3 regions of the Streptomyces sp. NPDC058051 genome follow, and region 1 is predicted to be linked to each of the others. Evidence: riboswitches for the same ligand, from Rfam matches in the RefSeq annotation. Region 1 holds a riboswitch; each other region holds the start of a gene.
What was found. A riboswitch is a leader RNA that binds a small molecule or an ion and turns the genes downstream of it on or off. The one in region 1 is predicted to bind thiamine pyrophosphate.
Positions count from the first base shown of each region.

Region 2: it holds a riboswitch for thiamine pyrophosphate, as region 1 does, so the genes downstream of both, thiO (glycine oxidase ThiO) here and ACFVUT_RS32440 (thiamine ABC transporter substrate binding subunit) in region 1, are expected to answer to the same signal.
Region 3: it holds a riboswitch for thiamine pyrophosphate, as region 1 does, so the genes downstream of both, thiC (phosphomethylpyrimidine synthase ThiC) here and ACFVUT_RS32440 (thiamine ABC transporter substrate binding subunit) in region 1, are expected to answer to the same signal.

Region 1 is NZ_JBHVRW010000030.1:38,947-42,216, reverse strand. Features, by position in the region: gene ACFVUT_RS32450 (GNAT family N-acetyltransferase) at 1-374, shown strand, start outside; gene rlmN (23S rRNA (adenine(2503)-C(2))-methyltransferase RlmN) at 572-1,678, shown strand; TPP riboswitch at 1,739-1,855, shown strand; gene ACFVUT_RS32440 (thiamine ABC transporter substrate binding subunit) at 1,931-3,058, shown strand.
Region 2 is NZ_JBHVRW010000004.1:376,466-379,735, forward strand. Features, by position in the region: gene ACFVUT_RS09635 (NAD(P)/FAD-dependent oxidoreductase) at 1-796, opposite strand, end outside; TPP riboswitch at 1,074-1,187, shown strand; gene thiO (glycine oxidase ThiO) at 1,209-2,393, shown strand; gene thiS (sulfur carrier protein ThiS) at 2,390-2,734, shown strand; gene ACFVUT_RS09650 (thiazole synthase) at 2,737-3,270, shown strand, end outside.
Region 3 is NZ_JBHVRW010000015.1:45,956-49,225, forward strand. Features, by position in the region: gene ACFVUT_RS23100 (hypothetical protein) at 1-134, shown strand, start outside; gene thiC (phosphomethylpyrimidine synthase ThiC) at 224-1,999, opposite strand; TPP riboswitch at 1,990-2,125, opposite strand; gene ACFVUT_RS23110 (YibE/F family protein) at 2,198-3,270, shown strand, end outside.

The DNA of each region.
Region 1 (3,270 bases):
CCGCTTGGGTGGCTGTAGACGGTTCGGAGGTCCTGGGCCATATGGTCCTGGCCCGTCCGGGGGCGGCGCTTGCGACCGCTGTCGGGCTGCCCGCCCAGCGTCTGATATCTGTCGCGCGGCTCTTCGTCAGCGCCCGTGCTCGCCGACGAGGGGTAGCGGCCAAGCTGCTGGACAAGGCGGTCGAAGAAGCGGTGGTCCACGGACTGAGGCCCGTTCTGGAAGTCGAGGCCGGTGCGACCGCGGCCATCAAGCTCTACGAGCGTGCCCGCTGGCGTCATGCCGGCAGTTTCGCGGCCGACTGGACCACGGCCGACGGCCGCGTCGCGCAGATGCGCTCGTATGTCGGCCCCTCCGAACAAGGTGAATTTGCCTGACGCGGCAGTAGGTGGGTGGTCGCGCAGTCCGGGCCGACCGTGCCAGCCGTGCTCGTGCGCCGGGCCGTCTGTGGGCCGTCGGGGCCGCCGACGACAACCCAGGACGACCGACAACGACCGCGACGGCCCGGCCCTGGCGGTCGCTGAGCCGGGCGACGCCCGGCGGACCTCGGCGGGTCTGCGACACTGGATGAACCATGCCTAAGCCCGGAGAACTCACTTTCGTCGCGCCCCGCGGAGCCAAGAAGCCCCCGCGGCACCTCGCCGACCTCACGCCCGCCGAGCGCAAGGAGGCCGTCGCCGCGATCGGCGAGAAGCCGTTCCGCGCGCAGCAGCTCTCGCAGCACTACTTCTCGCGCTACGCACACGACCCGGCCGAGTGGACGAACATCCCGGCCGGCTCGCGGGACAATCTCGCCGAGGCGCTGTTCCCCGACCTGATGTCGGTGGTCCGCCACATCAGCTGCGACGACGACACCACCCGCAAGACGCTGTGGAAACTGCATGACGGGACGCTCGTCGAGTCCGTCCTGATGCGCTACCCGGAGCGGGTGACGATGTGTATCTCGTCACAGGCGGGATGCGGGATGAACTGCCCGTTCTGTGCCACGGGACAGGCCGGTCTCGACCGCAATCTGTCGACCGCGGAGATCGTTCACCAGATCGTGGACGGCATGCGCGCGCTGCGTGACGGAGAGGTTCCCGGAGGCCCCGCACGGCTTTCCAACATCGTCTTCATGGGCATGGGCGAGCCGCTCGCCAACTACAACCGTGTGGTCGGCGCGATCCGTCGGCTGACGGACCCGGAGCCGGACGGACTGGGGCTCTCGCAGCGCGGTATCACCGTCTCCACCGTGGGCCTGGTGCCCGCGATGCTCCGCTTCGCCGACGAGGGCTTCAAGTGCCGCCTCGCCGTTTCCCTGCACGCCCCGGACGACGAGCTGCGCGACACCCTCGTCCCCGTGAACACGCGCTGGAAGGTGCGTGAGGTGCTGGACGCCGCGTGGGAGTACGCGGAGAAGTCCGGCCGCCGCATCTCCATCGAGTACGCGTTGATCCGGGACATCAACGACCAGGCATGGCGTGGTGACCGGCTCGGCCGACTCCTCAAGGGCAAGCGGGTGCACGTCAACCTGATCCCGCTGAACCCGACGCCCGGCTCCAAGTGGACCGCGTCGCGGCCCGAGGACGAGAAGGCGTTCGTCGAGGCGATCGCGGCACACGGGGTGCCGGTGACCGTGCGGGACACGCGGGGCCAGGAGATCGACGGAGCCTGCGGGCAGTTGGCGGCAGCCGAGCGCTGAGGCCGAGGAGGCCCGTGTAGCCTGGGCCTGCAATCAACTTCATATCCTGCAATCAACTTCATATTCCGACAGGGGAGCGCCACAGCGCTGAGAGTGCGGCACCGTGAACAGGTAGGCCGCAGACCCTCTGAACCTCGCCCGGGTCATTCCGGGTAGGAAGTTCGGTCATCAACTCATGCTGTTGCGCCCTGCCCGCTTTTCGCGCGGGCAGGGCCGCGTCTCTTCCTGGCCAAAACCCAGGAGGAATCCACAATGAGCACCACACGCAGAACCATGCAGCTCGCGGCGTCGGCCGTCGCCGCGGCGCTCGGTGTCACGGCACTGGCCGGATGCGGAAGTTCCGACTCGTCGGACTCCGCTTCCGGCGGCACCAAGGGCTCCGGCACGCAGAGCTCCGGCTCCAAGACGGTGACGCTCGTCAGCCATGACTCCTTCAACGCCTCCGAGGACGTGCTCAAGGAGTTCACGCGCGAGACCGGCTACACCGTCAAGGTGCTGAAGAGCGGCGACGCCGGTGTCGCGCTCAACCAGGAGATCCTGACCAAGGGCTCCCCGCGCGGCGACGTGTTCTTCGGCGTCGACAACACCCTGCTCTCCCGCGCCCTCGACAGCGGTCTCTTCACTCCGTACGAGGCGAAGGGCATCGACCAGGTGGCGGCCGACACCCAACTGGACGCCGCGGAGCACCGGGTCACCCCGATCGACACCGGCGACATCTGTGTCAACTACGACAAGAAGTACTTCGCCGACAAGAAGCTCGCGCCGCCGCAGTCCTTCGACGACCTGGCGAAGCCCGCGTACAAGAACCTCCTCGTCACCGAGAACGCCGCGACCTCCTCGCCCGGCCTCGGCTTCCTCCTCGGAACCGTCGCCACCTATGGCGAGAAGGGTTACCAGGACTACTGGAAGAAGCTGAAGAGCAACGGCGTCAAGGTCGTCGACGGCTGGGAGCAGGCGTACAACGAGGAGTTCTCCGGTTCCGCCGGCGGCAGGAAGGCCAAGGCAGACCGGCCGCTCGTCGTCTCGTACGCCTCCAGCCCGCCCGTCGAGGTGCTCTACGCGAAGCCGCAGCCGACCGAGGCCCCGACCGGGGTCGCCACCGGGACCTGCTTCCGGCAGATCGAGTTCGCGGGCCTGCTGGACGGTGCGAAGAACGAGGCGGGCGGCAAGGCCCTGCTGGACTTCCTGATCAGCAAGAAGTTCCAGGAGGACATGCCGCTCAACATGTTCGTGAACCCGGTCGTCGAGAGCGCGAAGCTGCCGGAACTCTTCACGAAGTTCGGCGCGACGGTGGACAGGCCGACGACCGTCGCCCCCGACAGGATCGCCAAGAACCGTGAGCAGTGGGTCCAGTCGTGGTCCTCGCTGGTCGTGAAGTAGGGACGTCTCCCGAACGCGGAACGGACGCGGGCGGGACGGACGAGAACGGGACGGACGAGAAGGGGACGGACGAGAACGGGACGGACGAGAACGGGACGGACAAGAACGGGACGGACGAGAACGGGACGCGCGAGCAGGGGACGAGCGCGCCCGGTGGGGGGGCGCGCGGGCGGATGCCGCTCGGCCGCTCCGGGCACGCGAACCGCGCGAAC
Region 2 (3,270 bases), on a different contig from region 1:
CGGCGGTCACCGATCCGTCGGGGCCGAGCGCGATACCGGAACCGGCCAGCCAGTCGGTGGCGGGCCGCGCGCCGATGCCGACGACGACCGCTCCGGCCGGAATCGTGCGGCCGTCCGCGAGGATCACCCGGCCGGGTTCGATGCGGGCGACCCGGGCTCCGGTGAGGAGTTCGGCGCCGCTCTCCGCGTACCAGGCGGTCATCGGGGCGGCGACCTCCGCGGGCATCGCGCCGGCGAGGGGCCGGTCGGCGGCCTCCACGACGGTGACCGCGCAGCCCGCGGCGCGGGCCGCGGTGGCGAACTCGGCACCGATCCAGCCCGCGCCGACGACCACGACGCCGTGCCGCTCGTCGAGGACGGGCCGCAGCCGTGCCGCGTCGTCGAGGGTGCGCAGCAGATGGACGCCGGGGACGCCCTCGGTGCCGGGCAGGACGACCGGTTCGGCGCCGGTCGCGATCACCAGGACGTCGTAGGGGACGGGCCCCGACAGGGTGTCCAGCTCATGCGCGCCCGGCCGCACACCGGTGACCTCGCGGCCCAGACGCAGATCGATGTCCAGCGCCTCGAAGTCGATGTCGAAGGCGGAGCCTTCGGCCGTGCCGAGCAGGACGGCCTTGGACAGCGGGGGCCGGTCGTAGGGCTGGTGGGGCTCGGCGCCGATCAGGGTGACGGGGCCGGTGAAACCCTGTTCCCGCAGAGCCACCGCCGTCTGCACACCCGCCATGCCCGCGCCGACGATGACGACGCGGCGCCCTGCCCGCCGGTCCGGCCGGTCTGACTGCTGCTGCTCGCTCACCCGTACACCTTAAGCACGTGACGGAACGTCAGGACAGCGGCGGCTCTCCCACCGTGCTCGTCCCGCTGTCCTCCTGCGACTCCCCTTCCCACCGCTGGTCCTGCCGGAACAGGCCGTGCCTCTCATCAGCGTCTGTGCCGACACCTTCCGGGCCCGGTGACACCACCTCCGGGTCATGTCGTCGACAGGGGGCAACCGTCATGCCGGGCCCGGAGGCCGGCGGTCCCGTTGCAGGACCGCGAAAGACATGACGGGGCGGGGTTTAGGGTGGCCACGGTAAGACACTCGCGGGAGCCCGGACGCACCGGGCTGAGAGGGAGGCTGGGGCGGCCTCCGACCGTACGAACCTGATCCGGGTCATGCCGGCGAAGGGAGGGGCTGGACGCCCATGCGTTCTTCTCGGAACGGACCCATGCGTTCCTCTCGGAACGGAAACGGATCCGACGTCCTCGTCATCGGGGGCGGGATCATCGGTCTGGTGACCGCCTGGCGGGCCGCGCAACGCGGACTGCGCACCGCGGTCGCCGATCCCGAACCGGGCGGCGGCGCCGCCCTGGTGGCGGCCGGCATGCTGGCCGCCGTCACCGAACTCCACTACGGCGAAGAGATGCTGCTGGCTCTCAGTGTCGCCTCCGCCGCCCGCTATCCGGCCTTCGTGGCCGAGTTGGAAGAGGCGAGCGGGCAGAAGACCGGCTTCCGGACCTGTGGCACCCTGGCCGTCGCGCTGGACGCCGACGACCGCACCCATCTGCGGGAGCTGCATGCCCTGCAGCGACGTTCGGGCCTGGAGTCGGAGTGGCTCACCGGCCGCGAATGCCGTCGGCTGGAGCCGATGCTCGCGCCGGGCGTCCGCGGCGGTCTGCGGGTCGACGGCGACCACCAGATCGATCCCCGCCGACTGGCCGCCGCGCTGCTGACCGCCTGCGAGCGGGCCGGGGTGGTCTTCCACCGCGGCTGGGCGGAGCGGCTGACGGTGGTGGGCGACCGGGCCGCCGGAGCCGTGCTCGCCGACGGTACACAGCTCGCCGCCGACCAGGTCGTGCTCGCCGCGGGCAGCCTCAGCGGCCGGCTCCCGGGGCTTCCGGACGAGGTCGTGCCGCCGGTCCGGCCGGTGAAGGGGCAGGTGCTGCGGCTGACCGTGCCCACCGCGTACGCGCCCTTCCTCAGCCGGACCGTCCGGGCCGTCGTCCGGGGCAGTCATGTCTACCTCGTACCGCGCGAGAGCGGCGAACTGGTCGTGGGCGCCACCAGCGAGGAGATGGGCTGGGACACCACCGTCACCGCGGGCGGCGTCTACGAACTGCTGCGGGACGCCCACGAGCTGGTTCCCGGCATCACCGAACTGCCCCTCGCCGAGACGCGGGCCGGTCTGCGCCCCACCTCCCCCGACAACGCCCCGCTGCTCGGCCCCACCGCCCTGCCCGGTCTCCACCTCGCCACCGGCCACCACCGCAACGGGGTGCTGCTGACCCCTGTCACCGGTGACGTCATGGCGGACCTCCTGGCCGGCGGCGAGCTGCCGGAGCCGGCCCTCCCCTTCACGCCGCGCCGTTTCCCGTCCGCCGCCGTCTCCGTACGTCAGGAGCAGCCCGCATGACCGCGCCCGCACATCGCTCCGAGCCCGTGCCCGCCTCCCCGTCCACGCCGGACTTCGAGCCGGTACCCGCCTCCGATTCCGCGCCCGCCTCCGCCTCCGCCTCCGCCTCCGCGCCCGCCCCCGATTCCGTGTCCGTTTCCGTTTCCGTTTCCGTGAATGGGGCGGTCCGTCCGCTCGCCGCGGGCACCACCCTGGAGGCGCTGGTCGCCACGCTGACCGCCGCGCCCTCCGGCGTCGCGGCCGCCGTCAACGAGACCGTCGTCCCGCGCGGCCAGTGGCCCACCGCCACGCTCCGCGACGGTGACCGCGTCGAGGTCCTGACCGCGGTCCAGGGAGGCTGAGCATGTCCGACGACCTCTTCACCCTCGGCGGCACCGCCTTCTGCTCCCGGCTGATCATGGGGACGGGCGGGGCTCCCAGCCTCGACGTCCTGGAGCGTTCCCTGACCGCCTCCGGCACCGAGCTGACCACCGTCGCGATGCGCCGTCTCGATCCGACCGTGCAGGGCTCGGTGCTCTCCGTGCTCCAGCGGCTCTCCATTCGCGTCCTGCCGAACACCGCGGGCTGCTTCACCGCGGGCGAGGCCGTGCTGACCGCCCGGCTGGCGCGCGAGGCGCTCGGCACCGACTGGGTCAAGCTGGAGGTCGTGGCCGACGAGCGGACTCTGCTCCCCGACCCGATCGAGCTGCTGGACGCCGCCGAGATCCTGGTGGACGACGGCTTCACCGTGCTGCCGTACACCAATGACGACCCGGTGCTGGCCCGCAGGCTCCAGGACGTGGGGTGCGCGGCGGTGATGCCGCTCGGCTCCCCCATCGGTTCCGGCCTCGGCATCCGCAATCCGCACAACTTCCGGCTGATCGTCGAGCAGGCCCGG
Region 3 (3,270 bases), on a different contig from region 1:
TCCCGAAGATCGGGTACAGCCGGCCGGACTTCTCCAGCCCGGACGACGGCCCTGCGGCGGGCCCCCGCCCGACCTTCACGAGCCCGGACTTCACCAGCCCCGACTTCGGCGGCCCCGAACACGAACCGGATTGATCCGGGAGGCCCGGCTTCCCGGACCGACGACGGGACGTCGTCCGGGAAGCCGGGCCTCCCGGACGACGTCCCGTCACACGGGTGCCGCTTCAGTCCGCGATGGGCAGATAGACCCGATTACCGGCGGCCGCGAACTCCTTCGACTTCTCCTCCATGCCTGCGTCGATCTCCGCCTGGGAACCGCCGTGTTCACGACGGATGTCCTGGGAAATCTTCATCGAGCAGAACTTCGGTCCGCACATCGAGCAGAAGTGTGCCGTCTTCGCCGGCTCGGCCGGCAGCGTCTCGTCATGGAACTCCCGGGCCGTAACCGGGTCGAGCGCGAGATTGAACTGGTCCTCCCAGCGGAACTCGAACCGGGCGTCGGAGAGCGCGTCGTCCCAGTCCTGCGCCCCCGGGTGCCCCTTGGCGAGGTCCGCCGCATGGGCGGCGATCTTGTACGTGATGACACCGGTCTTCACATCGTCCCTGTTGGGCAGGCCGAGGTGCTCCTTCGGCGTGACGTAACAGAGCATCGCCGTGCCCCACCAGGCGATCATCGCCGCGCCGATGCCCGAGGTGATGTGGTCGTACGCCGGCGCGATGTCGGTGGTCAGCGGGCCGAGCGTGTAGAAGGGCGCCTCCTCGCAGATCTCCTGCTGGAGGTCGATGTTCTCCTTGATCTTGTGCATGGGGACGTGGCCCGGGCCTTCGATCATGGTCTGGACACCGAACCGCTTGGCCACCGCGTTCAGTTCGCCGAGCGTGCGCAACTCGGCGAACTGCGCCTCGTCGTTGGCGTCGGCGATCGAGCCGGGGCGCAACCCGTCGCCCAGCGAGTACGTCACGTCGTAGGCGGCGAGGATCTCGCAGAGCTCCTCGAAGCGCTCGTACAGGAAGGACTCCTTGTGGTGTGCGAGGCACCACGCGGCCATGATCGAGCCGCCGCGGGAGACGATGCCGGTCTTGCGACGGGCGGTCAGGGGCACATACGGCAGGCGTACGCCGGCGTGCACCGTCATGTAGTCGACACCTTGCTCGGCCTGCTCGACGACGGTGTCCTTGTAGATCTCCCAAGTCAGTTCCTCGGCTCTGCCGTCGACCTTTTCGAGCGCCTGGTAGAGCGGAACGGTGCCGATCGGCACGGGGGAGTTGCGCAGAACCCACTCACGGGTGGTGTGAATGTTGCGGCCGGTGGAAAGGTCCATGACCGTGTCGGCGCCCCAGCGCGTCGCCCACGTCATCTTCTCCACCTCCTCCTCGATGGAGGACGTCACCGCGGAGTTGCCGATGTTGGCATTGACTTTCACCAGGAACCGCTTGCCGATGATCATGGGCTCGATCTCGGGGTGGTTGATGTTGGCAGGCAGCACGGCCCGGCCTGCGGCGATCTCCTCACGCACCACTTCGGGTCGCACATTCTCCCGGATCGCCGCGTACTCCATCTCCGGGGTGATCTCGCCCCGGCGGGCGTACGCGAGCTGGGTCACCGGTTGCCCGCCCCGGCTGCGGCGCGGCAGGCGCGGCCGGCCGGGGAAGACCGCGTCGAGGTTGCGCAGTCCGCCACGCGGCGAGGTGTGCCTGAGCCCGTCGTCCTCGGGGCGGACCGGGCGCCCCGGGTACTCCTCGGTGTCGCCGCGCGCGCTGATCCAGTGGTCCCGCAGAGGTGCGAGCCCGCGACGGACATCGGTCTCGATACCGGGATCCGTGTACGGCCCCGACGTGTCGTACAGCGTCACGTCCTTGCCATTGGTGAGGTGCACCTGCCGGACCGGCACCCGGAGGTCCGGGCGTGAGCCCTGGACGTATCCCTTGTGCCAGCCGATGGACTTCCCGGCCTCGTCGCTCTGGTTCGAGGCAGGCGTGCGTGCGTCCGATGTGGTCATGAGACCTACTCCCTACGCCGGCATTACCCGGTAACAGGTTCGGCGGTCGGCGCAGCCTCTCCCGTACAGACGTACGGATATCAGCGCCCTCTCAGCCCGGTGCTCCGAGCTCCCGCGGGTAAAAAAGGTTTCCTCCACGCTAGCGCCCTGTCCGGCGTCATGAACAGAGGCCCCTTCTCTTCTTGCGATGATCGGCCGGTGACGTCCCCCCAGATCGACCCCGAACCGCAGGGCCATCAGCACGGCCACTCGCACAGTCATGGCCCTGCCGCGCCCGTCTCCACACATCTGCGCAAGGTCATCGCGGCCGTGCTGATCCCGTTCACCACCGCGGTCGTCGTCGGCCTGCTGGTGCTCTGGCCCGGCGGCGCGCCCGCGCACGAGCGCACCGGCGTCGGCTTCGACCGGCAGACCCAGCAGGGAAAGGTGGTGAACATCGACAAGGTGGACTGCAAGGACGTGAACGCCTCCCAGACACCCACCAGCGGCGCGACGGCCCCGTCGCCGGGAAACGGCTCGCACCTGTGCGAGAAGGCCACCGTCGAAGTGACGACCGGTCACGACAAGGGCCGGACCTTCGTGGAGGTCGTCCAGCCCGACGCACCTCGCCAGTTGCGCAAGGGTCAGGGAGTGGTCGTGGCGTACGCACCCGACGCGCCCCACGACCTCCAGTACTCGGTGACGGATGTGAACCGGAAGTTCCCGATGGCGCTGCTGGCCGGGCTCTTCGCCCTGGTCGTGGTCGCGGTGGGCAGGATGCGCGGCGTGATGGCGCTGATCGCTCTCACCGTGTCGTTCGCCGTGCTGACCCTGTTCATCCTTCCGGCCATCCTCCAGGGATCGAATCCGCTGATCGTGGCGGTGGTGGGGGCCAGTGCGATCATGCTGATCGCGCTCTACATGTGCCACGGCCTGACCGCCCGCACCTCGGTCGCGGTGATCGGCACACTGATCTCGCTGCTACTGATCGGGCTGCTCGGATCGCTCTTCATCGGCTGGGCCGGCCTGACCGGCAACACCGACGACAGCACCGGCCTCATCCATGGCCTGTATCCGCAGATCGATATGAGCGGTCTCCTGCTGGCCAGTGTGATCATCGGTTCGCTCGGGGTGCTCGACGATGTGACGGTCACCCAGACGTCGGCGGTCTGGGAGTTGCACCAGGCGAACCCGACAATGGGTGCTCGGGGGCTGTACCGGGCAGGGATCAGAATCGGACGCGACCACATCGCCTCGGTCGTCAATACGCTGGTGCTCGCCTACGCGGGCGC